DNA from 2 places in the Gloeocapsopsis sp. IPPAS B-1203 genome. Region 2 is predicted to be linked to the other one. Evidence: riboswitches for the same ligand, from Rfam matches in the RefSeq annotation. Region 2 holds a riboswitch; the other holds the start of a gene.
The links. A riboswitch is a leader RNA that binds a small molecule or an ion and turns the genes downstream of it on or off. The one in region 2 is predicted to bind fluoride.
Positions count from the first base shown of each region.

Region 1: linked by a shared signal. The riboswitch ahead of crcB (fluoride efflux transporter CrcB) and the one ahead of CSQ79_RS04565 (cation:proton antiporter) in region 2 are both predicted to bind fluoride.

Region 1 is NZ_PEIG01000013.1:73,873-89,989, reverse strand. Features, by position in the region: gene CSQ79_RS20560 (ZIP family metal transporter) at 1-403, shown strand, start outside; gene CSQ79_RS20555 (sodium:calcium antiporter) at 412-1,380, opposite strand; gene CSQ79_RS20550 (Chromate resistance protein ChrB) at 1,615-2,184, shown strand; fluoride riboswitch at 2,242-2,316, shown strand; gene crcB (fluoride efflux transporter CrcB) at 2,421-2,879, shown strand; gene crcB (fluoride efflux transporter CrcB) at 2,863-3,318, shown strand; gene CSQ79_RS20535 (DUF190 domain-containing protein) at 3,362-3,586, shown strand; partial or broken gene CSQ79_RS20530 (heavy metal translocating P-type ATPase) at 3,674-4,472, opposite strand; gene CSQ79_RS20525 (YnfA family protein) at 4,555-4,884, shown strand; gene CSQ79_RS20520 (multicopper oxidase domain-containing protein) at 5,049-6,137, shown strand; gene CSQ79_RS20515 (ZIP family metal transporter) at 6,134-7,288, shown strand; gene CSQ79_RS20510 (QcrA and Rieske domain-containing protein) at 7,292-7,717, shown strand; gene CSQ79_RS20505 (tetratricopeptide repeat protein) at 8,058-8,726, shown strand; gene CSQ79_RS28225 (hypothetical protein) at 8,885-9,007, opposite strand; gene CSQ79_RS20500 (hypothetical protein) at 9,065-9,274, shown strand; gene CSQ79_RS20495 (hypothetical protein) at 9,373-9,948, shown strand; partial or broken gene CSQ79_RS29010 (IS701 family transposase) at 9,994-11,328, shown strand; partial or broken gene CSQ79_RS28210 (ISKra4 family transposase) at 11,372-11,572, shown strand; gene CSQ79_RS20480 (TVP38/TMEM64 family protein) at 11,954-12,655, opposite strand; gene CSQ79_RS20475 (F510_1955 family glycosylhydrolase) at 12,741-13,766, opposite strand; gene CSQ79_RS20470 (hypothetical protein) at 13,788-14,132, opposite strand; gene CSQ79_RS20465 (DUF2933 domain-containing protein) at 14,262-14,483, opposite strand; gene CSQ79_RS20460 (hypothetical protein) at 14,566-14,883, opposite strand; gene CSQ79_RS20455 (hypothetical protein) at 15,189-15,662, shown strand; gene CSQ79_RS20450 (heavy metal-responsive transcriptional regulator) at 15,761-16,117, shown strand, end outside.
Region 2 is NZ_PEIG01000002.1:257,885-274,001, reverse strand. Features, by position in the region: gene CSQ79_RS04630 (AMIN domain-containing protein) at 1-851, shown strand, start outside; gene CSQ79_RS04625 (DUF3172 domain-containing protein) at 894-1,421, opposite strand; gene CSQ79_RS04620 (ABC transporter permease) at 1,558-2,370, shown strand; gene CSQ79_RS04615 (autotransporter domain-containing protein) at 2,508-4,304, shown strand; gene CSQ79_RS04610 (Uma2 family endonuclease) at 4,476-5,087, opposite strand; gene CSQ79_RS04605 (MarR family winged helix-turn-helix transcriptional regulator) at 5,213-5,695, opposite strand; gene CSQ79_RS04600 (SgcJ/EcaC family oxidoreductase) at 5,847-6,353, shown strand; gene CSQ79_RS04595 (SgcJ/EcaC family oxidoreductase) at 6,439-7,071, shown strand; gene CSQ79_RS04590 (hypothetical protein) at 7,092-7,370, shown strand; gene CSQ79_RS04585 (DUF429 domain-containing protein) at 7,572-8,315, shown strand; gene glgP (alpha-glucan family phosphorylase) at 8,299-10,854, opposite strand; gene CSQ79_RS04575 (photosystem II reaction center protein I) at 11,154-11,270, shown strand; gene CSQ79_RS04570 (DUF3769 domain-containing protein) at 11,390-13,636, shown strand; fluoride riboswitch at 13,677-13,741, shown strand; gene CSQ79_RS04565 (cation:proton antiporter) at 13,833-15,446, shown strand; gene CSQ79_RS04560 (hypothetical protein) at 15,443-16,117, opposite strand, start outside.

The sequences.
Region 1 (16,117 bases), on a different contig from region 2:
GGATCTATTTACCGATGGGGTGATGATTGGGACAGGTTCAACTATAGCCACTGAGTTAGGGTTACTTCTCGCATTAGGTCAGGTTCCAGCAGATGTGCCGGAAGGACTTGCTACCATTATTGCCTTTAAGCGACAAGGTGTCCCTCGTCGCAGACGGTTCCAAATTGCGGCCGCTTTTGCGATTCCAATCTTCTTAGGAGCAACCATCGGCTATTGGTTGATACGTGGACAATCTGAGCTAGTTAAGATGGCACTGTTGACCTTTACGGCCGGAATACTCACGACCCTGGTTGTGGAGGAAATTATCCCAGAAGCCCATCAAGACGGTGAAGCCCGATTTGCAACGCTGCTCTTTTTAGGTGGTTTTGCGCTATTCGGATTGTTGTCAGTGTTTCTAGAATAATTCTGCCTTTACTGCATCAGGATTACGACCACAATCACTAGATAAACTGCCAACAAAATACTGCCTGCAATTCGATCCAAAAAACCTTTTGGGATTGCCAGCAAGATAACGAATAGTAGTGATGCCAGCATGAGAAGGAGGGAAAGGTGTAAATTTGTCGCATCTAGCACTTGCAGCGGACGAGCAATCGCAGCCGTACCCAGCGTCATGGTGACGTTATAGGCAAAAGAGCCAACGACTCCCGCAACCACCACTTCAGAAATGCCCCGCCTCGATGATGACCAAGTCAGGACAACCAATTCAAACGCGGTAGCAAACCCAACTAGCGTCAGTCCCAGCTTTGTTTGTGTTTCCTCAACATTACTAATCTGACGAACCGCCTCAACTAGCAGGATTGCTCCAATTGCCATTGCGATCACCCCAGCTATAACCAGGAGTAGTTCTTTGCTGATACGAGACTGAATGTTACCCCCTTCAGCGTTCGCCAGTTTTGCCTGTGCTTCCTCAAGTTCCTCAGTTTCGCCTAGCGTCGGGGGATGACGTTCTACAATCCAGATTATCGCCACGTAAAGGATGTATAGTCCGACCAGTAATGCGCCTTCTAAGCGATCAACCTGTCCATTCCACACAAATGCAGTTGCGATCGCTCCAATCGGCACACTGAATAGAGCGTAGCGTCTGACATGCTTTCCGAAAGGCAAGGGTGCAATGACTGCCCCAACTCCCAGTGCTACCAAACAAATTGCAATATTAGCCCCAATTACATCTCCAAAGGCAATTCCCGGCACATCTTTCACAGCCGCCGCTACCGCTGTCGCCAATTCTTCGGGTTCTGCCCCTGCCAGTAGCAAACTTAATGCAAACATGCTCACACGCAGCCGAACAGCCGCCATGCCTAAATGCTCGGCAAAGGTCTCTGCCCCCCAGACGATCGCTGCCACACTTGCCAGGATGACCAAAATCCATAGAACAATCACAATCGCGTCTCCCTTCTAGCTCAAATATCAAAATCTTTGTTCTACTTGTTCTGCGTCTAAAACAAGGCTTATCCCTCTGTAACTTCAGACCACTCAATTTCAGTCACTACTGCCGTTGCTTCGACTTCTTCCACAAAATACTTCCACAAAATAGGCTAAATGCAACACCTGTTACAATTAGCCTCAAGCTTGCCACACTTCCAGCTTGAATGCAACACCTGTTACAATTAGCTCATGTCAAGCCAAGCCTGGAATTTATTGATTTATCGAGTTCCCTCGCAACCCTCAACTCAAAGGGTATATGTGTGGCGCAAGCTCAAGGGCTGGGGTGGGCTGTATTTACAGCAGTCTGTCTGTGTTTTGCCACATCGAGAGAACTTGCAGCAGCAGTTGGAGAAACTGAGAGCCGAAATTGCCTCTGGCAACGGAGAGGCAGATTTACTTACGGTTCAAATTGAGGATGAAGCGCAAAACGCAAGGCTGATCGGGCGGTTTCAGCAACAGGTAGAGGAGGAGTATCGGGAGTTTCTAGGGCGTTGCCGAGACTTTCACAAAGAACTGGATCACGAGCGGGGGATTCGCAATCTGACGTTTGCTGAGTTGGATGAAAATGAGGCGGAGTTGGCAAAGTTGAGATCATGGCTGCCCAAAATACGGGAACGTGATTTCTTTGAAGCCTCCGGTTACTCAACTGCTCTCGATGCATTTGATGCTTGTGAACAAGACTTCCAGAACTTCAGCCAGCAGGTGTACGAAGCCCAAGAGTTTGGCATAACAGATGAGCTAGAGGGGAAATTTCCCTAGCTATCTTTTCCTAAGAGAACTAACTTACCTTGTCAATTTACGGGTTTGGCGGTATAAAGAAATTATGGCAATAGAGCTTGCCAAAACCGCTGTCAGATCGATTGGCTGATAGCTGATGGCTCCTACTTTCCGCTTTCGCTTCAGGAGAGTAGGGCTATGTGCAGAAATACAGCATTGGCATCTCTCCTGAAACCGCGAAAAGGACTTCTGCTTCAACGTGGCTTTAGGTGTGCTGTATGGTTATTAATCCACTTACTTTAATCCCCTTCCAGGTTTTGGGTTTGTTGACTCAGCATAACCCAGCGATGAGTGCGCCAATTGCCGTTGGTCTAGGGGCAATTCCAGGGGCGCTGAGTCGTTACTACCTCACGGTGTTGTGCAGCCAGTGGTTCGGAATCAGTTTTCCCTTTGGAACATTTTTCATTAACCTCTCTGGAGCGCTGCTGATGGGCTTTTTTGCCGGGTTAGGAATCGAGCAAGTGATCGGCTCTCCAGAACTGCAACTCCTAATTACAACTGGCTTTCTTGGCTCCTATACGACATTCTCGACCTATGCGCTTGACACCTCTGTTTTGATGCGGGGCAGAGATCGGGCCAAGATGTTGTTTTACTGGGCAGGAAGTGTTGCGTTGGGCGGCATCTGTTTGGAGATCGGCATCGCACTGGCGAAACTGGTGCATGACGGGGGAAGTTGAGATGAGTTGGCTGGCAAAAAGTGGAGCGGGAATCCGGTTCATCCTGCGGTCGAGTAATGCCAATGTGCGAGTGCCTTTAGCGATTAGTTTTGGGGCGATCGCAGGAGCCTTGAGCCGATATTACCTGACGCTGGGCTTAAACCAGTGGCTTGGAACCGCTTTTCCGTTTGGTACGTTTGTCATCAACGTATCAGGCGCTTTTCTAATGGGCTTTTTCACCCACCTTGCAATAGAGCGACGTTTGATCTCACCCGATCTGCGATTGATCATTGCAGTCGGTTTTCTAGGGTCATACACCACGTTTTCTACTTATGAATTGGATGCAGACAAACTACTGACAGTGAGGCAGTGGGAGATGCCGCTGTATTGGATTGGCACCGCTTTTCTGGGAGTGCTGTGTTTGGAATTCGGAAGTTTTCTAGCGCGGAGGTTGCCATGAGTAACTGGGAACGACTCACAATTTACGTCAATGAATCTGATCATTGGCAGGGGAACCTTTGTTTCTAGCGATTGTTGAAACCGCACGACAGCATCAACTTTTAGGTGCGACAGTCACACGAGGAGTAGAAGGATACGGTGTACAGCAGGGTGGGCGAATCTACACCGACCGCATGATGGAACTAGCAGATTTGCCGATGGTCGTAACAATCATCGACAAGGCAGAGGCGATCGCCCAATTTCTCCCCATCGTACAGGCTGTGTCGTAAGCGATCGAGTAACGGTGTTGATTCCACTCGAACGAGAATTGATGATTTGTTTTGGTAGTCATTTTTATTTTCTCCAGTTTGAATTGATTAATCTCTGAGTAATCGCAATCCACTCAACGTTACGGTCACGGTCGAGCCTTCATGCCCCAACACACCAAACGGTAGGGTAATATTGCCTGCAAAGTTTGCGATCAATAGAATCACCACAAAACTGAGGGCAAACACAATGTTTTGCTTGACCACTCCTTGAGCGCGGCGACCCAGGCGAATCGCATGTTCTAATCTCTCCAGGCGATCTGCTATCAAGACAATATCTGCCGTTTCTAATGCCACGTCACTGCCCGCAGCTCCCAATCGCAATGCCAACAGATGCTTGAGCTAAGGTGGGTGCATCATTGATACCGTCTCCCACCATTGCGACTGCCTGATACTGCTTCTGAAGTTTGCGAATGACATCCACTTTCTCTTCGGGTAAGAGTTCTGCGTAAACCTGATCGACTCCAACCTGTTGAGCGATGCTATGAGCCGTGCGGGAGTTATCTCCGGTTAGCATCACAATCTGCTCAATTCCCAGCCGTTTCAATCGGGCGATCGCCTGTGCTGCTGCGGGTCGTACCGTATCTGCCACCGCAATGATGCCTAAGATTTCTCCAGCGTAGGCAACCCAAACCACCGTTTTGCCATCAGCTTCCCACTGTTGGCTCTGCTCTATCAGGGGTTTGGCAACATCATTCACCTGCACCTGGACAAACGCAGCTTTACCCACGATCGCCCTGTGACCATCTATTTCTCCAGTGATCCCCTGTCCCGCTTGGGCTTGAACGTTCACAGCTCTTGCCCAGGTCAGGTTCTGTTGGCGGACGAACTGAGCAATCGCCTGATTTACGCAAATTTTCATCGTCCTGGAGAAGGAAAGAAGCATTATCAATGACAATAGTTCAGCAGACTGTACTTGGAACTACTGCAATATGCACATTCTCAATTCACTACTTCTGTTTGTTCTGTCGGGTCTCTTTGAAATCGGAGGCGGCTATTTAGTCTGGCTGTGGTTGCGTGAAGGTAAAAGCCTTTGGTTAGTGCTATGCGGGGCTGTTTTGCTCACAACTTATGGTTTTGTTGCCACCCTTCAACCCGCCAACTTTGGTCGGGCTTATGCCGCTTACGGCGGAGTTTTCATTATCCTTTCCATTCTTTGGGGATGGAAAATTGACAACGTTATGCCCGATCGCCTGGACTGGCTCGGAGCTGCCATTGTTCTGGTCGGTGTATTAGTGATGATGTATGCACCTAGAACCTAGCTATTGTGGTCATTCGGACAGCGGCAGACTATCTGGCTGATTGCTACTGTTTCCACGAGGCGTGAGCGTCTGCTCACCCACCTTACTCACAAAGTTTAATGGCTGAACTTAATCAATGTGCGCTAATTTGTGAAATTATGAAAGAAATATGAAAAGAAGAGATCATGGATTTGAGTCTCAAACGGCGATCGCTCATCGGTGGTGGCATATTAGGTTTTGGGACATTGCTGAGTAAGCTTTTGCCCAGTAGTGCCTTTGCTCAAACTCCTACTTCTGCGGACACTAGTACACCTTCAGGTCATTCTGTGCCAGTGCATGGAGGCAGTATGACGATGGGAGATGTAGACAATTCCCGCAATGGGTTTGATCCACAAAATATCTTGACGGATTGGGAAGTAGGAAAAGTTTCACAATTGCCTAATGGCAAGACATTGCGAGAGTTTGAAATATCAATTGCAGAACAGGAGGTTGAGATTGCCCCTGGAGTCGTTTATCCTGCCTGGACGTACAATGGGCGCGTTCCGGGTCCAACGCTGCGAGTCACGGAAGGAGATCGCGTCCGAATTCGCTTCAAAAATCCAGGTGTTCATCCACACACGCTGCATTTTCACGGCATTCATTCAGCACGGCAAGATGGTGTTCCTGGTACGCTTGAAGCATTTCCGGAGCAGGAAGTGGTTTATGAGTTTGATGCCAAACCCTTTGGCTGTCACCTCTATCACTGTCACTCTGCTCCGTTCAAACGGCACCTGCACAAGGGACTCTACGGCGCGTTTATTATCGACCCTGATCCTAAACAACATCCTGACCAACAAGAAAAAGCCCAGTCTCGGTTACTCGGTAGTCCGCAGAACGCCAAGTGGCAAGAGTTTCTCATGGTGATGAACGCATTTGACACCAATTTTGACGAGGAGAACGAATTCTATGCGGTCAATACGATTCCGCATGAGTTTATGAAACGCCCGATTCAGATTGAGCGCGATCGCCCAGTACGAGTGTATTTGATCAATGTCACTGAGTTTGACCCGATCAATTCCTTCCATCTCCACGGAAACTTTTTTGATTACTACGACCACGGAACCACGTTAATACCAACGTTGCGAACAGTTGATACTATCATGCAATGCCAAGCCCAGCGAGGCATTTTGGAGTTTACATTTCAGAAGCATGAACTGGGCATTTATATGTTCCACGCTCACCAGTCAGAATTTTTGGAACTCGGTTGGATGAGTGCATTTGAGGTGGTGGCATGAGAAAGACGTTGCTTTGGATCATCTTGCCGCTCGTTGCACTGGCGCTCGCGATTGGAGTATTTCTTTCTAGCAATCCACTTGAACCATTAGGAGTTTCAGCCCCTCCAATTGAGAAGCTTACAGTAGAGCGAACTTTGCTAGGCGATCAAGGTATCTCTTTATTAGTGAGAACCAGCGGCTCAGAACCGATGCAAATCGCCCAAATTCAGGTTGACGGAGCCTACTGGCAATTTACCCAAACGCCACCTGGAGAATTACCCCGATTGCAAACGGCTTGGATTAAATTGCCTTACCCCTGGGTGCGCGATGAGGCGCATCACATTCGGTTCATCACCGATACGGGAATCGGGTTTGATCATGAGATTGCTGTTGCCGTACCAACGCCCCAATTTTCGTTGATTCGCATTTTGGCGTATGCGCTGCTGGGGTTATATATAGGAGTCATGCCTGTAACTCTAGGAATGCTGTTCTACCCAGCTTTAAAACAATTAGGCGGACAGGGAATGAAGTTCATTTTGGCGCTGACCGTCGGCATGCTGGCATTTCTTCTCGTAGACACATTGGAAGAAGGATTAGAACTTGCAACGAAGTCAGCAAGTGCTTTCTCTGCTAGTGCGCTTGTTTGGCTTGTTGCTATCACCTCGTTTCTTGCGATTTTTGCGATCGGCAGACAAGGTGGCAAGTCTCCAGAAGGGAAGGCACTTGCAAGTTATTTGGCATTAGGAATTGGCTGGCATAACCTGGGAGAGGGATTGGCAGTCGGCACTGCCTTTGCCGCTGGAGAAGCAGCACTGGGTTCGTTGCTCGTCGTTGGGTTCACCCTGCATAACATTACAGAGGGAATCGGCATTGCTGCGCCTCTGGTTGATGCACGCCCTAAATTCACGACGTTCCTCAGTTTAATTGCCTTAGCAGGACTGCCTGCTGTTATTGGCACTTGGATTGGAGCCTTTACCTTTTCACCTCACTGGGCAGCAGTTTTCTTAGGCATTGGAGTCGGAGCAATCTTGCAAGTGATGGTGGAGGTTGGAGCATACTTGATACGCACTGCTCATCGATCAGGTAGTAACTGGCTCTCTACTGTCAGTCTAATTGGATTTAGTTTAGGTTTAGCCATCATGTATGGAACTGCACTTCTCGTCAATTTCTAATGTATGAATCGCCGCGCTTTCTTTAGATGGATAGGACTGGGATGGCTAACCAGCACATTGCTACCGATTCTGGTAGCCTGTGGCTTCAAACGCATTGCTGCCAATTCACGATCGGATGGCTTTGTGGTAGTTGGCAACGTGTCTGAGTTAGATCAATCCGCAGGCAAACTGCAAGTTCAAGTCGGTAATACTCGGCTCATCGTAGTGGGTAGTGCTTCTCACCCCCAGACAATTGTGGTACTCAATCCCACCTGTCCCCACGCTGGATGCATTGTGAAGTGGAAAGATAATCAGAGCCAGTTTGTCTGCCCCTGTCATGGATCTGAATTTGATTCGCGTGGACAAGTCACTCAAGGTCCAGCCACGAGAGATTTAGTAAGTTACTCCATTAAAGTTGAAAATCAATCAATTCTTGTCAAGCTGAATTAAAATTGCTAAGTTTCACTGCATTATACTTATTAGGTGATGCGAATTCGTTTCTTTAAGAAAATTGCCATCAATTAACCTAAGGTGGGCTAGTGTTGACGTTTGGTCTAGGAAGATCGAGTTTACAGCTTTCATTTACAGTAATTCTATTAAGAACATTCAGGTTAGATCGCACCGCATTCAGAAAGTACGCTGTTATCTCTTAGATAAATTTTCAACACTTGAGAGTTAGTCGCTGTTATAGTGGAACTGAATGGTTAGCAACTGTTGCAACCTTGATTAAAGATGGTTCTATGCAAGATTAGAACAGAGCCAAATTAAAATTCTGTGTGATAGAGGCGAAATGATTTACAGAGTCAAGCAATTGAGTATGGTTCTGATCGCCCTAATATCGATCGCTGGGATTTCCCTGAGTACTCAGGAAACTCAGGCTGCGGAATCAACCCAGGCTGAAAATTTGTTCAGTCAGGCTTCAACACAGTTGGAGCGGGGAAACTTTCAAGGAGCGATTCAGGATTTTAGCCAAGTGATAAAGCTTAATCCCGATTATATGGAAGCCTACTGTGAGCGTGGTCTTGCTTATGCATTTTTGGGAGACTATCAAGAAGCAATTAAGGGATTTCGTCAAGCCATTGAAATTGATCCAAACCATGTTGATGCTTACGCTCGCTGGGGGACTGCTCTGGCGAGTGTTGGGGATTTACAAGGGGCAATTGAAAAGTTTGATGAAACTCTAAGACTTGCTCCCACTTTTCTTGATGCTTACTACAACCGAGGTTTGGCTCACTACAGTCTTAATAACCATGAACAAGCTGTTGAGGATTTTACACAGGTCATCCAGCTTGAGCCAGCGCTGGCTCAAGCATACGGTCGTCGAGGTCTTGCTTACTATGCTTTGAGCAATCGTTCCGCAGCCATTTCAGATTTACAGCAAGCGGCTACTCTCTTTCAGCAGCAAGGCGATCGGGTTGGCTACCAACAAACACTTGATTTAATTCAGATTATTCAATGATAACTAGAAAAACCAACTGACTAAGCAGTTAAAACCAGGCATTACTGAACTGATCAGTTCATCCTAACGGTATAGAGTCCTTACAGGCTTTAGGACCGCATTCTCGCGACGGTAAACCTCAATCACCTAGGGGTCATATAGAAATAACTTCACACTTTTCAGCTATAAGTTTGCCGCAGTTTTTTGGAAGTTGATGGCAGACAAGTTGGTGCATCAGTGCCAGTGCCCAGAGTACCGACAGCCTGATGAGCATCCCAATAAAGTGTTGGGGAGCATGTCACTTTTGCAAATAGGTAGGATTTAGGAGAAGATAGGGGATAAAATTAGAGGGAGTGGGGATGAATTTAGAGAAAGCGCAAGCAATTAAGGCACATGTAGATGCAATTGCCGCACTCCTATACGAGGAGGCAAATCAGGAAGAGTTGAAAACTCTGGCAGGAATAGAGAAATCTGTACGCGACTTGGCACTGGAGCATGTAATGCCTCACATGGGGATTTTTTTATCGAAACAGTCACAGGTACAGCAGTTGGACGAAAGCGACAGATAAAGAGTATCTTGGGAAAGCTTCCGCTCACGCGCATCCAAGCAAAACGACTTGAAGTAAAATCCCACACAAGATTAAGTCCATATCTTGAGAGTTGCTGTGTGCGTTCAAGTGCAAATGTATCTTACGAAGATGCGGCACGAGATGTACAAGAATATACAGGCATAAAAGTATCTGCAAAAACCCAACAAAGATTGGTACATCGGCAAGAGTTCCGGCTGCCCCAGGTGAAGGCAGAAGTGGAAGAATTGAGCATCGATGGTGGAAAGGTTCGACTTCGTACCGAATTGGGATATGCTTGTGTATGGCGAGATTATAAAGCAGTAAGTCTTCATAGTCACGCTACCGGAGCATGGTTCTATGATAATCAAGGACTGACTAACTGGGTAAGGTCTGTGCCGCTTTCTCCAGTTATTACCTGTCTTGGAGATGGACATGATGGGATCTGGAATATAATCGCAGCGATCGCTCCTAAACAACAACGAAGAGAAATTTTGGACTGGTATCATCTCAAACAAAACCTCTACAAGGTCAATGCTGCCTACAAGCGACTGAGGCTTTGTGAAGTATTGCTTTGGTGTGGGGATGTAGATGCTGCAAGTGCGCTGTTCACAAAGAGCAACCGTAAGACAGCCCAGAAGTTTTGCGCCTACCTGAACCCTCTTTTGTTACTATAGGAGGAAGAAAAACAAGAGAGAAAAGCTGAATTCTAGATAGAGAGTATGGTTGAGCCGCGTAAGCCACAAGCAACAGTTGGATTTGTGGATGAATATTGCCAAACATATCAAAACTTGTTCAGCGATGTCAGGAACTATGAATACTTCAAGTTCCTACACATGGGGATGATTAGCGAGCTATCACGTAAATCTTTACCAGAAATTGCGCGAATAGTTGGATTGAAAGATGGGCAAGGATTGCATCATTTGTTGCGGGATGCAGTGTGGGATGTTAAAGCACTTCAAGAGATGCGATTATGGTTGACTTTAGTAACAATTGGGGAGCGATCAATTACATTGTGCATTGATGAAACCGGAGATAAAAAGAAGGGAACAGCAACTGATTATGTAGCTAAACAATATATTGGTAACTTAGGAAAAGTGGAGAATGGTATTGTCTCGGTTAATGCCTATGCAGTCATTGATAATATGACTTATCCATTAATGTTTAAAGTTTTTAAACCTCGGACTCGACTGAAATCAGGAGACCAATACAAAACTAAGCCGCAACTAGCACTAGAAATTACTCAAGAACTGATTGATTACGGATTTAACATTGAACTAGTATTAGCAGATAGTTTGTATGGGGAAAGTACAGAGTTAGTCCTCGCTTTAGTTGAGTTGAAACTACCTTTTATCGTAGCTATTCGTAGCAATCATGTAGTTTGGCTTTCCCCAGGAGAGAGTTCGTTACAACCGTTGGTTTGCCTATGAGCAGAGCCTTTCTCACCGTCCCCCAGAAACCCGCTACATCCGTGAAATTATCTTTGGTAAGCGTCGGCATCTGAGGTATTTTGAAATTACAAAAGATGATACTATTCCTGAGTCGGCAGATACTTGGTTTATCATGACTAATTTACCTGGTAAAATTCAACAAATTCTAGGTAATCTCTATAGCTTGAGAACTTGGATTGAGTATAGCTTCAAACAGGTAAAAAATCAGTTAGGGTGGGCAGATTTTCGGCTCACAGATTATCACAGTATTGAGCGGTGGTGGGAAATCGTTTTTAGCGCTTACCTCTTGGTTACTTTGCAAGCGTTACAGTTTAAATCATCAACCGCTAATTCTGGAACTAATACCAACTCAAATGCACAAAGCTATTCTAGCTTTACTGGTAAGAGTGAAGAAATTACTCAACACCTGAATGGGAATCAGGTGTTAACTGGAAGAGTTCTTTAAACAACTTAAGACTAATTATCCAACCTTATATATTCTGGTATTTAGTTGAGCCTTGGCTACGAGTATTCCGAATACCTGGACTGAAAAGAGGGCTATTCAAGTTGATAGGAAATATGAACAGCTTCCGAGGTTATTCTATAGATTATGCTATGGCAAGTTAGGTATATATCTTAGTTTTTAGTTTATTAAAGTAACAAAAGAGGGCTGAAGAAACACTGCCACCGCATCGTCAACTATCAACACTTCCACGCCCAAAAAGTCTCTGTTGCAACAGGACGAGTGGAATCAGCAGTGAAGCAACTTGATAGAAGGCTTCAAATCTCTGGTGCTCAATGGCTTGAGCAAAACGTTCCCCAGGTCTTGGCGCAACGATGTGCATACCTTAATGGGATGCTTTCTTCTTGACTCGCTTGCAAAAGTGACTTGCTCCCAAGTGTTGCATTACCGATTGAATGTATTTCTCAGTTATTTGAACGAGTACCAAAGGCGTTGTTACGTGGCATTGGGCAGCGTCAAAAGCATTTATCTAAGCTACTATTTCGACGTTGCTTCTGGGACGAGTGTTGTTCTGCTCTCTACAGTTATTTTTGGCATTGTTCTACTTTCGACAAACTTCAAACAACGCCGAAAGCGCAAAATCTCTGATTCACATTTATTATAGAAGCTGTTCCTAATTAGATTTGTAACTTCTCATCCACAAAACCACGATCTATGTCTGAATGTATTTAGGTACAAATACTTCACTACACTTTGATTCTAAATGGGTAATGAGATAATACCACGCATTCATTCCAAGTGAATAATATCTCTTATATTGAACCAGTTGTACCGATGAATACTATACGGTAAACCTATCAACAGAATCAGGAACAGAATAGAAAGAACAATCCCTAACGGTAAACCAACTGTAAATGTTGAACCTAAAAATGTTAGAAAAAAAGTAGATGGAATCATGCCAAGCAATGTTGCAGTAGCATAAATTGGCAATGAGAGTCCTGTGATACCGGCTCCATAGCTAATCAGATCAAATGATAACACTGGAAGTAGGCGTGTGATGAAGATCACCCAACCAAGATAAACTTCCCCTCGATTTTTAGAGAAGTAGATGAGTTTCCCTGTTAGCGCATGGACAGCCGATCGCCCTAGTGTATAGGCAATAAAGTATGCCAGCAAACCACCTAAGAAACCGCCAATGACACTATAAATTCCTGCCAAAATTGGACCCCAGATCATCCCAGCCACAACCGCAAGTGGGGCACTTGGAATCGGGCTGATCACAACAGATAGCGTCAGAATACCCGTGTAAACCAGTACTCCCAGCCATCCCCAACGTTGAGTCGCTTGTTTCAGCCCTTCAGCAGAAAATAGATCGAACTCCGGTCGAATCCAGAGCCACCCGCAAATTAGTAGATACAACAGCAGGATGGTCAGGGCAATGGTATTCTGACGGTTGAGAAGGTGCTGCTTTTTTCGTCGCTTGCGCTTCATAAAAGATTAAAAGGTACTGACCATCTCGGCACTTTGGTCAACAAGCAATGTAAGCATCATGCAACGCATCGTTTCCTCACAATTACTAACTTAGTTCATTCCATGTTTTACCACCGTCCTGTGATTGGAAAACAATATTGTTCTCATTAATAGCGTAGAAAATCTGTGCATTACTGGAAGCAACAGCTAGATACAAAACTGTGCCCTCTAGTCCATTGCTGCTCCAAAGCTCCCAGGTTTGTCCATTGTCCACGCTGCGGTATAGTCCAGTATTGGCAGGAGAGACGCGATATCCAAACATCACCGTCCTGTCGCCATCTGCTTGCAGTGCTAATCCTACTATTGGAGCAGTAGCTGTGCTGGGAATGAGTGACCACGTTTTGCCCGCATCTTGACTTTCATATAGCCCGGCTTGTGTTGTCGCTACCACTCGCTCTGCATTGAGAGGATCAACTTTAAGGCTAAACGGCATTGCCTCTAAACCATTTGCAGGCTGCTGTACCCAGGTTTGACCAGCATCGTGCGATACAAAGAAGCCTCGTTCTCCAGATGTGGCTAGACCGTAAATGATGTCAGGGCGGCTAGGTGCGATCGCCATTGCATGAAAATCTACTCCTGACATGGAAACTTCTTGCCAATCTACTCCTTGATTTCGGCTCACTTGAAACCCCAAGTTGCCACCTTCTGGTGGATGGCCACTGGCATAGAAGCGATTTGCGTCAGTTGGGTGAGCGATGAAACCCATGTAATCGTACCGTTCTTTTACCCAATACCATCGACCTGTCTCAGATCGCTTTAGAAGACCATTATGACTGGCAACATAGATAATTTGAAAACTATCAGGGCTGACGGTTAATCCATGAATGTGATTGTTTGCCTGCCAGTTCTCTGCTGGTTTTAGAGACGCTTCTGAAGTAGTGGGCGCTAGTAAGTTATCCGTTTGGTTGGATGGCGATTGAGATGCAGCACTGGACAAATTGCTTCTGGTAGGCTGGCTGGTACGACTAAATAACCAGGCTGCACCTCCTAAGGCTATGAAAAATACGATTGCAGGGACAGCGTAAGCTAACCATTTTGCAGCCTTTCCCTGGTTTGAATTTGACTGACTCATAATGTTCTGGTAGTTTCCTGGTTATTGCCTCATGCCCATCATGCTACTGCAAGGGGTCACTATACGGCTTATCAAAGTTTGAGGTTGGAAGTGATTGACATTCCAGACGCTTAACAGGGCAATCGCCATTCCTGCACCGACGAGGGTATCTTTGAGCCGTTGTTTTCGTCTCTCCGCTTGGAAGTGTTTCAACCGGATCTCCTGCACCGCTTGTTCTATGTATTTGGGCGGAATATTGGCGGCTGCTCCAGCTTGAATTAATTCCTCTAACGAGTACCCCTGCACTGCTTGGGCATATAAGCGAGCGGCACGGGCAAACACCTCTGGGGCGATCGCTTCAGGAATTCGAGAATCTGAATTGTTCATAGCACAGTCTGAATTCAGGAAATAAAGGGAAGAATGTCTGCCAAGACAAAAATTCCCTATGTGTCAAGTCCATCCTAAACTCTCCATTAAGCTATGGAGTCAAGTGGAATGACTTATATAATGTGTGAGTTACACGCGCAATTGAGCCAGTTGCTCGTCCCGATTAAGCAATTTACTGGCAGGTAACAAAGATCGTCGGTGTGATGAAGCAGATATTGAATCCTTGTCCATTTGGTTCATCATTAGAAGTATCGCAAGCGGACAGGCTGCTAGCAACTGCAGTGGTAATGCCCTCAGCGTCAGTTGCGGTACTAACACAGCAATTGCAATGCCGACGGCTACCTGCCCCACCAACACTTTCCAGTCAAAACACATGCCAAGGAAATTGACTTTTGTTTTCAGCGTGTTGCTCTTGTCAGAGATAGAGATGATCTTATTGTCCTGGCATTGGGTTCATCCAGCCCTGTCCTGAAGGGCTATTCTGCTGCCCCATCATCCCAGACATATTGTCATTGCCCATCATGTTGTGCATCATGCTCATCATAGAGTTGCACTGAGCAATCATTTGCCTCATTTGTTCTTCTGTTGGGGCTGTCTGCGTTTGATTTGTATCAGAAGGCGTTGCAGGCTGCCTTTGAGCAATAGTAGAGGTTGTTTGATTGTGCTCATGAGCGATCGCCGGAAGTACGGTTACTCCCAACATGGCTAAACCAACTACAATTCCACTGGTAATAAGTCGAGTACGTTTCATAGTATTCATTCAATGTTCAATCAACAATTCGTCAACATCTCGATGACTATTGCTATGCTAGAGTCTCTAGTCGGCTATAGAGTCAAGTCATCGACAACATTTTCTTACGCGGTCAATAACGTCCTAGAGTGAAATAGCTTTACTACTCTCTGATCGCTCACTTCACTTGCAACTTTCGTCAAGGAAAAAATTTGAATCATTTTTTGAGCGATGCATAGCGATCCTCCAACGCTAGGTTAGAAACAAAGGGCGTCCAGCCTGACTTTACTGTTGATGATAGCCATAAGGACTTATTGAGGTGTACTATGTCAAATTCCCAAACCGTCATCCGCTCCTTTCACTGGCTGAATTCACCCGAATGGAATGTAGCTATATTTTCATTTCTCCTGTCTTTCTTCTGGGAGGTTCAGCAAATGCCGTTCTATCAAGTCCCATCTGAGCTTTCCTGCTTTGGGATGATCAGAAATTGCACACTGGCTACAGTAGGTGATGTTGGAATTGTGCTTACTTCCTTTTGGGTGGTTGCAGCCACATCAAAGTCACGCCAATGGGTTCGTCAACCCAGTCTAAGGCAAATCAGCGTATTTACACTTGTAGGAGTTCTAATTACAGTTATTTTTGAAGACCTAGCAACAAGATGGTTGGGTATTTGGACTTACGCCGATTTCATGCCAACAGTTCCAATTTTGGGTACTGGATTACTGCCACTGTTGATGTGGCTACTAATCCCACCTTTAACAATTTGGTTCGTCAAACGCCAACTTTGTCATGTCAGATGAGCCATGTGGTGCTCAAAAAGCCTTGACTCTATAGTTAACTATAGAGTTTAGACTAGAAATGCGGCGGGGCATTTTGCTCCAGATTCAACGGGACTGCCATGAGAAGACTGAGCCAAAACCGATTGCCAGAGAAACTGCTCAAGATTGGAGAGCTGGCAGAGCAGAGCGATGTTGCAGTAGGAACTATTCGCTATTACGAAACATTGGGGTTGATTGAACCGACCCACAGAAGCGAAAGTGGCTATCGTTATTACACTACTGATGCGATTAAGCGCGTGCAGTTTATCAAGAAGGCGCAATCTCTCCAGTTTTCCCTGTCCGAAATTCAGCAGATTTTGGGTGTTCGACATCAAGGCGATCCAGCTTGCCCACTAGTGCGAGACCTATTAAACCGAAAAATTGCTGAGTTGGACGCGCAACTCGATCGCATCAAGACGCTTAAGGTCGAGCTAGAA
Region 2 (16,117 bases):
GAAAAGTGACTACACAACAAGATTACTCTGGGGCAGTACGTCAAGTTCGTGTTTCTCAGTTTGACAAGAATGTGACTCGCATTGTTTTAGAACTTGCTCCTGATACAGTTTTAAACACAGGACAAATGGTGCAGTTACAGCGAACCATTCAATCAGCAAAAGGCGATCGCTGGGTATTGCGTCCACAGATTGCGCGTCAAACTCCTGCACTGCCTACTAATTTACCTCCAGCAACGCCTCCTAGCCCACAACAACCTGTTGTCAGTGTGCCGCCACTACCATCTCCTACTACAAGTTCTGTACCAAACGAACCAATCATTGAATTCGGACAACCGTTACCCACAACTGTACCTACGCCAGTACCATCTCAAACAAATACCCCACCTCAAGCAACGACTCCCAGCAGTAGTAATATCGTAGTTCCTGCAGCCAATACTTTATCCAATACGAGGTCAAATAGACAGTCGCCTAATGTATTGTTGCTAGCGGGTACAAGACTTAATCTCCGCTACGCTGGTGAGTCACCACTACCGCTTAAAGTAGGCGTTCCTCAACAAGCAGAAATGGTACTAGCAGAAGATATTCGCAATCGCAATCTTAATGCTCAAAGTGTCGTTATCGATAACTTAATTGCCCCTGCTGGTACGGCAATTATTGGACAATTTGAAACTGATAATCGTGGTAGCCGCTTTGTTGCTCAAGCGATCGCGCTTCAAGGTCAAAATCTACCTTTGGCAGCCCAATCAGGTGTTCTTGATGCGGTAGATCAAGTAACTACCACGAACTCAGCAATCATAGAACCTGGCAAAATTGTCCAAATTCGCTTAACTCAAGATCTCCTAAAACTTTGAGCGCTACCAATGCAAAAAATGATCTGTTATTCCATCGACCACTTAGAATCTTTCTGTTTCTCGTGGTGCAACTGCGCCAGGTTGATTGAGATAGAAGTTCCTTGCCGAATCATTCTGATAAACACAGTTAATTTCGGGTGAACTGCCCAAGTCTCCTGTAAAAGCAAATGTATTCATTCTGTTCTTACAATCGCGTACTTGCTGCGAGGAGATCAATCGGCGCTGTTCTAATATTGACCAGTTGTTGGAACGCATGACACATCCAGGGCGCAAACTCGGCTGTGCAACATAGACATTGAAGGGATTGAGCGATACAAATAGGCGCGTGTCCATTACCATTGCACTAGCTCCATATTGAACGCAGAGTTCAGGATTAGGCGCACTTTGATCGATAAAATCTCTAGAAGCCACATTAGAAGGGCTAAGCGTTGCGGTAGAACTAAAAGCGATACCAATCCCAATTCCTAAAATAAATACTCCTGCTAATACAAAAATTGAGGTGTAATTAAAAGCTGCGGATAAAAAGCTAGGCGATTTAGTTGCGGTGTCTTTGATAGTTTTGCGTTTCATCTTTGCTCAGTTAAGCGAATTACAAATAGATAGTTTTGGTCAGATTTGATCGTAGCGACAGGTACGATGATTCTGCTAGATGCAGCATATTGAGATTAGATGTAAATTAATTAACACAATTTTTGTTTAAAAAACAGTGAATCAAAGCTCACGACAACACGGTAGTACAAATCAATCTCAGTGGCGATCGCTCCTTGCAGATAGCCTGACAGTATTTTGGGGAGACTGGTTAGATTTGCGCGTACGCATTACCCAAGTTGCCGCTTCTGGACTTGTTGCACCACTGATTTATATTTTAGCTTTTGGGTTGGGTTTGGGTAGCTCTTTGCCACAGCCAGCGATTGGTAATAGTTATTTAGAGTTTATCTTGCCAGGAATGGTGGCGTTATCATCGATGACAATTGGTTTTGGTGGCACCACGTTCTCAATTTGTGGCGATCGCTTGTTTACTAAAACTTTTGAAGAGATGCTGCTTGTTCCGGTTCATCCTCTGGCGTTGCATATCGGTAAAATGCTTGCAGGTATTGTGCGTGGGTTGATGACGTCTGGTGCAGTGATTTTGGTAGCAATTGTGTTTACTGGTAGAATCTGGAGTTTTCTTAATCCCTTATTTTTACTGGTGCTAGTGCTGAACTGTGCCGTGTTTTCAGGTTTGGGCGTCATTGTTGGGTTAAATGTGCGATCGCTCGAAAGTGTTGGGCTATATAACAATTTTTTAATTATTCCGATGTCTTTTTTAGGAGCAACATTTTTTGATCCTACGACTTTACCCATCGGGATGAAAGTGATTGTTTACCTTCTACCTCTTACCTACACAAGTACTGGACTACGAGCCGCTGCTTATTTACCACTATCACAGTTTCCGTGGTACAGCATACCGATTTTATTAGGATGTGCGATCGCCTTATCGTTACGAGGAGCTTATCAATTTGCTCATCAACAAGATTAAGTCATTTTGGTAATAGGTAATGGGTAATTGGTCATAGCAAATAATCAACAACCTAAAAAAATGTTACTGAATATTAGGAACAGCAAAATTTATGGTAAGGACTTAATTAAGTATGAGAGAAATGTGATTGATAAATTATGAAAAAAATTGTGGCACTCGCATTATTTGTTTTTGCGATGTTGCCTTTCAAGGCGTCTGCACAGACATATGAAGAATTTTATATTTTTGGTGATAGCTTAGTCGATGATGGCAACTTATTTCAACTTACAGGTGGGCTATTTCCACCGAGTCCACCCTATTTTAACGGGCGATTATCTAATGGTCCGGTTTCTGTAGAAATATTAGGAACTGAGTTAGGCATACTTGTTGATGCAACTAATAACTATGGTTTTGCAGGAACAACATCGGGAGATACCAATGCCCTCAATTTCTTGATAGGCGTACAGCTACCATCATTATCCACACAATTAAATACTTTTCTTGCTACTGCAGGAACTCCTAGCCCTGACGCACTATATTTTTTGTGGGCTGGGGCGAATGATTATATAATTTTGCCACCACAATTACGAACAACTGATACACAAGCTGTAGTTAATAATCTGTCTGATGCCTTAACAACGCTAATTGACGCTGGTGCGCGTAATTTAATTGTACCTAACTTAGCTGATTTAGGAAGTACTCCACAAGAGCGGGTTTTACCAACCGCAGCAGCACTTACAGCCATAACAAATAGTCATAACGCAAATTTAAATACTGCACTTCAAGGATTAGCCGCTAATCGTGACGTTAATATTATTCCGCTTGATATCAATGCTTTATTTGGCGAAGTAGTGACAGATCCGCTGACGTATGGTTTGACGAACATTAGCGATCGCTGTCTTGGCAACCCAAACTGTACAAACCCTGATGAATTTTTATTCTGGGATGGTATTCATCCATCAGCCCGTGGTCATCAGATTATTAGTGAATACGCTACTGCTGTAATTCTCGCACCACAAGCAATTATTCCCCAAGCTGATGTTGCCTTGAGTATTGCGAAAAGACACGGACAACACATTGATGGGCGTTTATCAGCACTACGTGGTATTCAAACTTCTACTGATGGACGTTTGGGTGTATTTCTTAACGGCAATGTCAATTTTGGCGATCGCGACACCACAAATCGCGAACCTGGCTACGACTTTATTAATACAAACATCACTGCGGGTGTAGACTATCGCGTTACGGATAACCTAGCGCTTGGCATTGCTTTGGGATATCTCAATAGCGATATTGATTTAAGCAATAACTTAGGAGATATCAACATTGATGGCTATGCTGTTTCAGCGTATGGCAACTTCGTTCAGAATAACTTTTACACTGATGCTGTTCTCAGTTATGGTGACAACAACTTGGATATCACACGCCAAACCAACTTTTATAATCGTACAGCTAGGGCAGATACAAATGGTAATCAGTTCTCAGCAGGTGTTAATAGTGGCTATGTGATTCGCTCAGGAAACTTTGCCTACGGTCCTACAATCGGCTTAAAATACGATCGCATTAATATCGACGGTTACACAGAAAACAATGCTGGTAGCTTGAATATGCAAGTGCGCGATCAAGATGCAGAATCTTTTATCCTAAGTGCCGGTGCGCAAGCAGCAGTTGCTTTTAACACAGATGTTGGTATAGTTATCCCTAATATCCGCGCCAGCTACGAACGCGAATTAGCCGACAATAATCGAGAAATTGTAACTGAATTTGTTACCCAACCAGGAATTCCGATGCGAACAACTGTAGGCGATCGCGATCGCGATTACATCAAATTAGGTATTGGTGCACAAGTCGTATTTTCTGAGAATGCACTGGGTTCAATTGATTATGAAACTATAATTGGGCGTGAGAATTTTAACGATCAGATAGTTCGAGGAGAAATTCGTTATCAATTCTAATATCATCTCCGGTTGAATAACCAAGCTATGATTGAGGTGCTAGTGGCTAGTGACTACTTACTAATCACTCATGGCTTTAATTGTCAGTAATTAACCGGATTTGATCTAAGTCGATCAAATTAATTTTAGATGTGAAGTAGGCATCTTGCCTGCCTAAAAGCCATATCACATTCAAGATGAAATCTGTTGCCGAAGTTTTTCTCTAAATTGCCAAACTGCATCTGATGTTTCTGACGACTTAATGTAACTAACGAGCAACTTTATATCGAGATTTGGTAATAAATTACTAGTTGTAATGGGAACATACATTTCACCTTGTAGTTGATACAGTAAAAGCTCATCTTCCCAAAACCAAACTTCAGAAACTCCTAAACCTTGATAAACCTTTAAACTATCAACTCCACCGCTAGTCACAACAACTTCAATTGCTAAATCAGGAAATTCTTTATCTGAACCAATACAGTAACATTCATCAGGTTCGATTCCTCTTGCTACGGCTGCTTTACGAAAAGTAGTAGAACCTAATGGATAGTATCGAATCCGTGTTTCTTGTAGATATGCTTCCAAAAGATTAGCAATGATTTTTTTAGTAAACTCGTGCTTGCGTCCAGGGGACATGAACTGTAAGGTTCCTTCGAGATAGGTAATGTGTAAGCCAGGAAAATTATCACCGATAATGTCTAAGAATGCTTCGTATTGCTGCCAAGTTACTCCGTTAAGGATTAATATTTGATCTTCTGAATCTACTTTTTTAATTTTTGCTTCTAAAAGATTGAGATTCATAATATTACGCTCACTCCGCTTGTATATATGAAATAGTAATTTTATCTATCTGCCGAGTGTTAAGCCTATGGCTTGAGAGAACAAATGCCCTACTTATATGTACGAATAAAAAATAATTATCAATTCTACCCTGCTTCCTCTTTTCCCTGTAGCTTAGCAATTTCCTCAAGAACGATTGAATTGGAACGAGTGGCAAACTCAAGGATTAGGGCAATTTCTTGATCGCTATAACTTGAATACAGCTCGCTCATCGCCTGCGCCATGGAGTCAAAAAGTGGAGAGATCTTTTGCACAGCTTCTGGAAGCGGTTGAATAATGACTCGACGCCGATCGCTAGGATCTCGCTCGCGCCGTACATAGCCAACTTTCTCAAGTCGATCAATCACACCAGTGATTGCGCCAGTGGTAAGCCCTGTCAGATCAGCTAGTCGTCCAGCAGTGATTGGGGATGACATGTTAATAATATCTAGACATTCTAGATCGGTGCTATTAATTCCCAGATGTTCAGCAACTGCTTGACTAAATAGTACTGACTGAGCGCTGAGCTTTCGCATCTCTTGGTCAAGCGCACTGAGCAACTCGTCACGTTTCATTAAATCTGTTGACATATTTCGCCAATTTGTTTAGCATCTAATTATCTTAGCAATTAAATTATTTATTTAGTTAAATATATACTTGCTAAGAGTTTACCACTGGTACAAGAAGATCGTTGTCTGAATGTCGGTTTGTCACCTCAGCACAATATATTGGGAGAAATGTATGATGAATGAATATTCTACACAAGCTTCCCAATCTCTAACCTCGAATCCAGCTGATGAGGCTGCTATCTGTGCGCTCTTTGAGCAACTGGTAAATAGCTGGAACCAAGGTGCTGGTGAGGCATATGGTGAGCTATATGAGGAAGATGCAGATTATGTTGCTTTCAATGGCTCTCGCAAAAAAGGGCGCGCGGCGATCGCCAAACAACACCAACAACTCTTCGACACATTTTTAAAGGGAACGCACTTAAAGGGACAAATTGACAGTATGCGATTTTTGAGTTCTGAAGTTGCCTTAGTACATACAACTGGCGGAACTCTAATGTCTTGGCAGTCAGATGCTTCAATTCCTAGACGAAAATCAATCCAAACCTTAGTTGCCAGGAAAAGTGAAGGTAAATGGCACTTTGTTGCATTTCATAATACTCGGATTGGATCGATGGATATAGAAACGATCGCTTCTGGAATTGCAAATTTGTTGTGGCAAAAGTTGCGCCCAAGCAGATAAACCACATTTCAGAACACTAGGGGTAGTCATCCATTTCGTCGAGAACACCACAGTTACAACAGCAAATCTATTTAAAGGAGTCATTATGACGCCCACAATTACCCAAATGAGCTTTTCTCTTATAGGAGTAGCAGTAAGCACTACGCTTTTATCTACGCTTCAGTCACTTGCAGTAGCCACCATTCCTAATCAATGTTTGCAGCACGATCAGCATCATAACCCTACAGAAGCAACAATGACTTGTAGAGCGCTGACATCCACTCAGCAACAAGAGACGGCTGCTATTCGCCAAGTTGTTCAAAAGATGCAAGACGGACAAAACACCCAAAACGGCGCTCAGTTCGCTTCTGCGTTCGCTCCAGAGCACGACTACATCGTTATCAACGGTACATTCATACCAAACTATACAAGAGAAGCCAATGCCCGCACACACCAAGAGCTTTACGATGGCGATCGCCAAAGCTCTCTCGGAGGAAATCTCAACCAGGTAGGTATCCTACTAGATGTCGCCAAAATTCGCTTCCTGGCTCCAGAAATTGCCGTGGTGCATCTCAAGAGTCAATCTTATCTGACGAGTCGCCCAGACAAGAAACTGGAAGGAATTATAACCACCGTGATGCAGAAGCGAGAAGACAACTGGCAGATTGTGGCGTTTCACAATGCTCCTTTGCTAGAGGGGGAAAACGGACGCGGGTGGATTAATTTACTGCAACAATAGAAAACTACAAGGAAGAGCAAATGAAAAACCTCAATATTGCCTCTAAGTTAACAATCGTTGCTATCTGGGGTAGTGCAATTCCTATGATGGCGATTGTCGGTGTTTTTGGTCGTGGTAACCCCGTTGCTATGGCTGCTTTACCAATTGCGGCTGGTGCAGCTACAGTTGCTTTAGTTAAAGACTCCAAAGATTCTCAAGACAAAGAGAAAAAGGAGCTATCAGCTCAAGCAGGGCGTATGAAGATGTTGGAAATGCGGCTAGAAAACTTAGAAGAAATCGCGACTAAAGACAACTATTGATTAACCAAGTCACGAGACTAAGGACACTGGCGACTAAAGTCACGGCTTAATAAACTCTTTCTACCTCCATGGAATAACGAAAAGTCAGGGTTATAGAAATCTATGAAGTTAGATTTTGTTTGTGTAGCTGCGGTTTCAACCGAATTAGCTCTTTTCTGACGGTTTAACATGATGGGTCAAAGCGGTGTTAATAGCAACACGATGAAATTTATCGGTATTGATTTTGGGTGGCGATCGCAACCAAGTGGCTTATGTTGCTTAGAGTGGCAAGATAACGAGTTACAACTTGTAGATTTAGATAGAAAAGAGGCGATCGCCGACATTTTCACTTGGATTGATACCAAAGTAGAACTCAACGCACCAGCAATCATAGCTGTAGACGCCCCTACACTAATCCCCAACATCACAGGAACGCGATTACCTGACAAACTCACGCACAAGTACTTTGGTAAATACCACGCAGGATGCTACCCAGCAAATCAAAGTTTAGCCTTCGCCCAACGTACTATCAACTTCGGCTTAGAACTCGAAGCACGAGGATTCACCCACGCCCCACAGATCAAACCTAAAATACTAGGAAGATACCAAATCGAAGTTTTCCCACACCCTGCAATTATTCATTTATTCGATTTAAACCGCATCCTCAAATACAAAAAAGGGCGCTTGAGCGATCGCCGTGTAGAACTCATCAAACTTCATCAATACATTCTTACAATCCTCCCGACACTATTTCCTCCTCTAGGTCTATGTAGTTCGTTTCCTCAAGAAATCCCCAGTACCGGAACTGCCCTCAAAGCACTTGAAGACAAACTTGATAGCCTCATCTGTGCTTATGTAGCAGCCTATTGGTGGTACTGGGGAACCGAACGAAATATTGTCCTTGGCGATCGCACAACAGGTTACATTGTCGTACCGATGAAAGTAACGACTAACTTGCCCACATAATTACCCTAGGCTCATACGGACTCGAAAGCAGAGTATGCTTCGGTAAGACGCGCAACGATAAACCCTGTAAGCCAGAAGTTGTGTAAGTAATCGTGCCAGTGTAAATGCTATAACCTTGCTGATCGCGACCTTGGTAGTCCATTTCTTGCGCAATCCCGTTAACAATTTCGCCACTAGCATCAACTGCACCTTGATAAAGTTCTACCTGCACATCCTCTGGCAAAAGATTAGCCAAATCAACTTGGGCTTTCACCGCGATATTTTGATTGACTTGGACATCAGACCCCGCAGCGATATCAACATTGGCAATTTTGATATTAAACCAGCGCTCGAGGAGATTAACTTTCCACTGTGCTAATTCTCGTGCAGGAGTGTAGTTGTTAACAGACAAAGTATGGTAGCGATCGCTTGCGGGAAAATAAGCTTTAGTGGCATAGTCGCGTACCATCCGCGCTGTGTTAAAAAATGGACAGTTGTAACGAATTGCGGCTTTCATTTTGGCAGTCCACGAACGCGGTAGCCTATCAGGATCGCGCTGATAGAACAAGGGGACAACTTCTTTTTCGAGTAACTCATAAAAAGCGTTGGCTTCGACTTCATCTTGGTAGTGAGGATCGTCGTAAGATTCGCCGTGTCCAATCGCCCAACCTGTGCGGACATAATCAGCTTCATCCCACCAACCATCAAGAACACTCAAGTTAAGCAACCCATTCATCGCCGCCTTCATCCCACTTGTACCCGAAGCTTCTCTAGGGCGACGTGGTGTATTTAGCCAAACATCAGAACCAGCAACAAGTAAACGAGCAATGTGAATATCATAGTTGGGGACAAATACGACTTGCTTTTCCACGCCATGTTCTTGAATAAAGTGGTTAATATCGCGGATCAGTTCTTTACCTGGGATATCTTTTGGATGGGCTTTACCGGCAATGACAAATTGTACCTTGCGGTCTTTTGCCGTGAGAATGCGCTTGATTCTTTCAATATCTCGCATCCACAATGTCGCCCGCTTATAAGTTGCAAAGCGTCTGGCAAAGCCAATTGTTAAAGTTGACGGGTCGAGAACTTCCTGTGAAGAAGCGATTTCTTGAGGCGAAGCACCGCGATCGCGCAAATGCTTGACTAAGTGTTCGCGCACTGCGACAATCATCTCTACCTTACAGCGCTCGTGGTTGCGCCATAACTCTTCGTCTGGAATTGCCTCAACACGTTCCCAGAGTTGATGATCGGTTGGTGCAGATGACCAAGTAGGACCTAGGTAGCGATCGTATAATTCTTGCGTTGATTTAGCAACACAACTACGCGCATGAACACCATTCGTAATTGCGGTAATCGGAACTTCATCTTCAGGTAGATTGCGCCACAAACCCTGAAACATCTCACGCGACACGACACCATGCAATTGCGCCACACCATTGGCAAACGTTGCCATTTTCAGGGCTAAAACTGCCATACTAAAGGGTGCTGTCAAATCACCCGTGTTTTCTCTCCCTAGTCCTAAAAATTGATCTTTAGATAATCCAAAAATATCGGCATAGTGTCCTAAGTAGTACAAAACTTTATCGGGTGGAAACAAGTCAATTCCTGCTGGTACAGGAGTGTGAGTTGTAAAGATATTACTTGAAACAACAACTTGCCTTGCTGTGGCATAATCTAGCCCTTCTTCTTGAATTAAGCCACGCATCCGTTCCAACGTCAGAAAAGCTGAGTGACCCTCATTCATGTGGTATGCTGTCACTTTGTATCCCAATGCCTTAAGCATCAAAACACCGCCAATCCCCAACATAATTTCTTGGTGGATGCGCATATCAATGTCACCACCGTATAGCTGATCGGTGATGTCGTGATCGTAGGGATTATTAGGCTCAATATTTGTATCAAGCAAGTAAAGCGGGTTTCTGCCAACTTGCACGCGCCATACCCTGGCATAAACATGACGTCCAGGATAAGGAACGGCAATGTGTAATTCTGAACCATCAGCATTGCGTTCTAAATGCAATGGCATATTGTAGAAATCATTAATCGGGTAGCGTTCTTGTTGCCAGCCATCAGGGTTAAGATACTGCGCAAAATAGCCTTGCTGGTACAGTAAACCGACTCCTACGAGTGGTAATCCTAGATCGCTAGCTGATTTAAGGTGATCGCCTGCTAAAACACCCAAACCCCCAGAATAGATCGGTAAGCAATCAACTAATCCGAATTCTGCGGAAAAATACGCATAACACTCTGAGTCTTGAGTGCGATTTCTTCCATACCAAGTTCCATCTTGCAAATATTCATCTAACTGACGCGCCGCCCGATCCATCTGCGCTAAAAAACCTTCGTCTTCCACAACTTCTTGCAGTCGCGTTTGACTAATTGTTCCTAACATTAAAACAGGATTGTGATGACTCGATTCCCATAAGTCTAGATCTAAGCGGCGGAACAAATCTTTCGCTTCAGTGTTCCAGTCCCAGTGAATGTTATAGGCTAGTTGCCGCAATTTTTCTAGATGAGGCGGCAAAGCTGGAGAAACGTTGAATGTATGGATTGGTTGCATAAGATGGCAGAGATTATGTGTTCAGTTATGGCTATTGTTTAACCACTTCTGCCTGAAGTTGGCAACTATTAATACTTTATGGCGAATTCAGCGATCGCCCTTTCGGCTTACAGAATAACTGAGTTACTATGGCAATCGCGATTCTAGTGAAACCTTAACATCAAACTCGCGTCAAAGTCTGCAGGTAGTCAACTCGATCTCAACTAAAAAAGGACAACATTTGGGTATGATGATAAGGACTATCTGCAAATTTAAGTCGCAGTTTCCTTTAGCTTCTCATACCGCTTGGAGATATTTCTATGTTGACTCTTAAAATTGTTGTGTATGTTGTTGTCACCTTCTTCGTTGGTATATTTGTCTTTGGCTTTTTGTCCAATGACCCTGCACGTAACCCTGGTCGGCGGGATCTCGAATAACCAAACCCTACAAGATGCCGTAGACCAAGCAGCAGTTCAGTTAATGTCTGCTACTGGTATTTGGTTAGAAGTGCGGTTGAGGTCATGCGCCAGGCTGTCTTGCTTATTGTGACTGAAATATGACTCATGCAGCACCGCCTCCTAAACCGCATCACATTGTTCTGCCGTCTACGGCAATTTCTTCTCATCGTCAGTCATTATCTTCGGTGCAATCCCAAGTTAGTGCAGCTAAAGACGCTACACTCTTGGGCGAAGCGATTTCTATTGGTTATCCTGTTGAGCAAAATAGCACTGTTGTAGAAGCGTCTTCTAGTGCAATTCCATCTTTGAATGTCAGCAATGGAAACAGCCATACAATCGCTAAGTTAAAAAAATTTGCGACCGAAACAACCGCACAGCTACCAGAAGATAGTGATAACAATTTACCAACACTAGATTTTAGTGCGCCAGCACCAACAGCACCAGAATCAGCCCAAACAATACCATACTCACCAAGTCAACCTCTGCCTCAGCAAGCCCCTAGGGTTCGCGATCGCGTTGTTGAACTCAATTCAAACTACCAAGAATACGATACGCAGCGGCAAATTGTCACCGCCGAAGGTGATGTTCTTTTACGATATGATGGCACTGTGTTAGATGCCGATCGCCTGCAAGTGAATTTAGAAAATTTAATCGGCGTCGGCGAAGGTAATGTTGCTTTGACACGCGGACAACAAATAATTCGTGGCGATCGCTTTACTTACAATCTGGTTCAAGATACAGGAAATGTACTCAATGCAAGTGGAGAAGTTTTTATTCCTACTGCTAGAGAAGATTTTACACCATTACCAACAGATGTCACTGCTGGGGGAGTCGCGCCACAACCATTAAGCGATCGTATCACGGCAAATCAACCGCTACAACAAGTTACAAGTCCTGGTGGTATTAACATTGGTACTGGTTCTGTAGCTTCACCACAACAAGGAGGAGAAATCCGCCGCTTGCGCGTTGAAGCTGACACGATTAATTTTGATCCTGAAGGTTGGCAAGCAACGAATGTCCGCATCACAAACGATCCATTTTCCCCTCCAGAGTTAGAGTTACGTGCTGATACAATGACACTGACACGCGAGACACCCTCGCGCGATCGGATTAGGACAACAGGACAGCGCTTAGTTTTTGACCAAGGTTTATCAATCCCGATTCCACGCAACGAACAAGTTATTGACCGCAGACAACGGCAAGTGACTCCAGGCTTAGTCAACTTAGGCTACGATAGCGAAGATCGTGGAGGATTGTTTGTTGAACGCAGTTTCAATGTGATTGATAGTGAAGCAGTACGTGTCAGCGTCACTCCCCAAGTTTTTGTGCAACAAGCCATTACCGAAAGTGGCGGAAATATCTTTAGCCCTGATTTATTTGGTATACGCGGTAGCTTAGATGCTACTTTAGGACCACAAACAACACTCACGGGCTTGGCAGTTCTGCCAGGGTTAACGGATATTGGAGATAACTTACGCGCTAGTTTACGGTTGCGTACTCCCCTCAATATTCTTGAAATACCCCACAGATTAACACTTGAATACAGCTACCGCGATCGCTTGTACAACGGTTCCTTGGGCTATCAAACAGTCCGTAGTAGTCTTGGTGGCATTGTGGCTTCTCCAGTCATTCCTTTAGGAGACACCGGATTTAATTTAAGCTATCAAGCTGGAGCACAATACATTACAGCAAACACTGATCGCATCGATTTACTCGAACCGATTCGCGATAACAATCGAGTTTCTCTAGGTCGCTTGCAAGGTAGTGCGGCACTTAGTCGTGGATTCTTACTCTGGCGAGGAACTCCGTTACCTGCAACTGCAAACGAAGGATTACGTTATACACCAACACCAGTAGTACCCTATGTGCAATTGTACGCTGGTGTGCGCGGTGACGCGAGTTTTTATAGTAGTGGCGACCAACAAACGTTATTAACTGGAACAGTTGGTATCCAAGGGCAGTTTGGTCATTTCTCTCGACCATTTTTGGACTATACTGGCTTCAATATTGCTTACTCCCAAGGCATACGAGGTGGTACATCACCATTTTTATTTGATCGTGCGGCTGATAGGAGCGTTTTGTCAGTAGGAATTACACAGCAAATTTATGGACCATTTCGCCTTGGCGTGCAGACTTCAATTAATGTAAATACAGGTCGAGATCTCAGTACTGACTACGTTCTCGAATACAGTCGCCGTACTTACGGAATTGTCCTCCGCTACAATCCAACTCTAGAGTTAGGATCTCTCACTTTGAGAATCAGTGACTTCAACTGGGTTGGTGGTACAGATCCTTTTTCCGGTTCTGAAGTACAACCAGTTTTAGGTGGAGTGCGACAGGAGTAACTGGTTTTACGTCTAAATTCAAAAATGTGTTATTCTTGCTTCTAAATTGGGTGATGGAGCTCACCCTAACTGCCTAATATTAAGGCTGATGGCTCCTACTATTCTGGCTTGCCAGAGGGTAGGGCTGTTGCTGTTAACGCTTCTGTTACTCCTTTTGGCAACACCACCGTTGCTGTACTTTACGAAGGAGAGAGAAGTGTTAGCTAGCGCACTGTGGATTTTATCAATGGGGTTTTTTGCAGGTCAACTTGCCCAACGATTAGGAGCGCCGCCCCTCATTGGTATGATCCTAATCGGGATTGCGATCGGTCCGCAATTTGCAGATTTTATTAGTCCTGAAGTTTTAAATGCAGCTGACGACTTACGCTTAGTTGCAGTTACGATTATCTTGATGAAAGCAGGACTTGGGTTAGACCGAGAAAAGCTAGCACAACAAGGAACAGTAGCATTAAGATTAGGGTTTCTCCCAGCATCAACAGAAGCAGTAGTTGTTGCTTTCTTGTCGATGTTTCTATTCAACTTTGATTTCTTGACTGGCTTGCTGTTGGGCTGTGTTGTCGGAGCAGAGTCACCTGCGGTGATTGTACCAGGAATGTTGAGGCTGAAGAGTTTGGGCTGGGGAGTCGCTAAAGGAATTCCTGATGCAATTTTGACAGGAAGTGCGCTGTCTGATGTCTTGCTTTTACTGGTATTTAGCTTATTACTTAACTTTTTGGGACAACAAGGGGGTGAACCAGTAACACTTTTTGCTGGTATTGCGTTGTCTCCTTTACAACTTTTACCTTTTCAGGTAATTCTAGAAATTGCCTTGGGATTAGCAGCAGGTTTCCTTTTTGCTCGTTTATTAGTGTTGGTGCTGGTTCAGCAATGGACGCGCAGTGTTGTTCAGGACATAATTATTGCAGCTAGCGCAGCATTATTTCTTGTCATTTTTACCGAAGTATTTCCTTATTATTCTGGTTATCTTGCTGTCATGGCAATGGGGTTCTTTTTAATTGAATTTGATGCACCCCTTGCTCGTTTAATTCGTAGTGGATTTGACGTCTTGTGGACAATAGCAGAAATTGTTTTATTTGTGCTACTTGGAGCAACTATTCAGCTTCAGGTATTAGGAAATATCTTACTACCTGGGTTGTTGCTGTTAACTCTTAGTTTAGTTGTTGGTCGAGCAATTGGTTGGTATCTCTCAACTTTAGGTAGTAACTGGACTTGGCAAGAAAAGGTGTTCTTACTACCAGGAAATATGGCAAAGGCGACAGTACAAGCTGCAATTGGTGCATTACCTTTAGCTGCAGGAATTGAAGGCGGCGAAATAATTTTGGCGATCGCTGCACTCTCGATCTTGACAACGGCTCCCATTGGTGCATGGACAACGCAGGTGTTTGCACCCAAACTATTGGAAAAAGGAGAAGTCGATCCTACCAAAGTTGCGGTTACAGGTCGTCCTGTGTTTCTAGCAGCAGTAGATACTTCACCACTAGCAGTCCAAGTTCTCCGCAAAGCCGCTGATTTAGCACGACGCAGCAACGGTGAAGTGATTGTGTTGTACGTTGATAACCTGGGAGATAAACACGCCGTAGATGAACTCCAAAGCAAAGCAAAACAGTTACTTGCAGATATTCGCTATGAGTTTCTCACGCAATCTGGTGCAGTTCCAGAAGCGATCGTGCAAGTAGCAAAAGCGCGTCAAGTGACAGATGTGATCATTGGTAAACGGGGACACCGCGTTTGGGAAGAAGTCATTCTTGGTTCTGTCTCTCAAGCTGTTTTAGAAATGAGTCCAATTCCCGTAATTACAGTGGATAGCTAATTACTACGACTTGTTTTGTTAAATCGCTGCAACCACTGCCAGAATTTAAATAATAATTTTTCTAGCCACGACATAGCGCGGTCTAACCATTCGAGGACTTGTTCTAACGGATGCTTGACATAACCCACAGCGATCGCACTAACATCGATCCACTCAGAAGTTGGATTAATTTGCGCGGGATTTGTTTGTGGTTTGGGTTCAGGAGTTTCAGTAGCGATCGCATTCGGTACTGAGTTTTGCGCGATCGCACTTGTTCGTACTTTTACTAACGCAGTAACTACATTATTAATTTTAGGCTTAAACCTTTGCCAACCGTTGATTAATTTTCTGCGCAGGGAATCACTTGTTTTATTTTCAGGAAGAACTTTATTTAGTATTTGTGTAGATACTGTTTCTTGTACTTCAGCTTCAGATTCTACTTTTCCAAATAAGTCACTAAGTGATAACCAAGGGTCTTCAATGGTAGGTGATGAAACACCAGGTAATTGAGACACAGGACGATATGGTATTTTTGTCTGTTGCGTCTTTCTAGAGAATTGCAAAGATTTTTTTACTGGCGTATTTTTCCCTAATTTTGTGTTATTGCTGCTTCCCAAAAAGAAATCAATTGCTGCCCAAATTAAAGCTTGAATTCGTAAAGTGTGACTTGTGGAATTATCCGATTCAATATT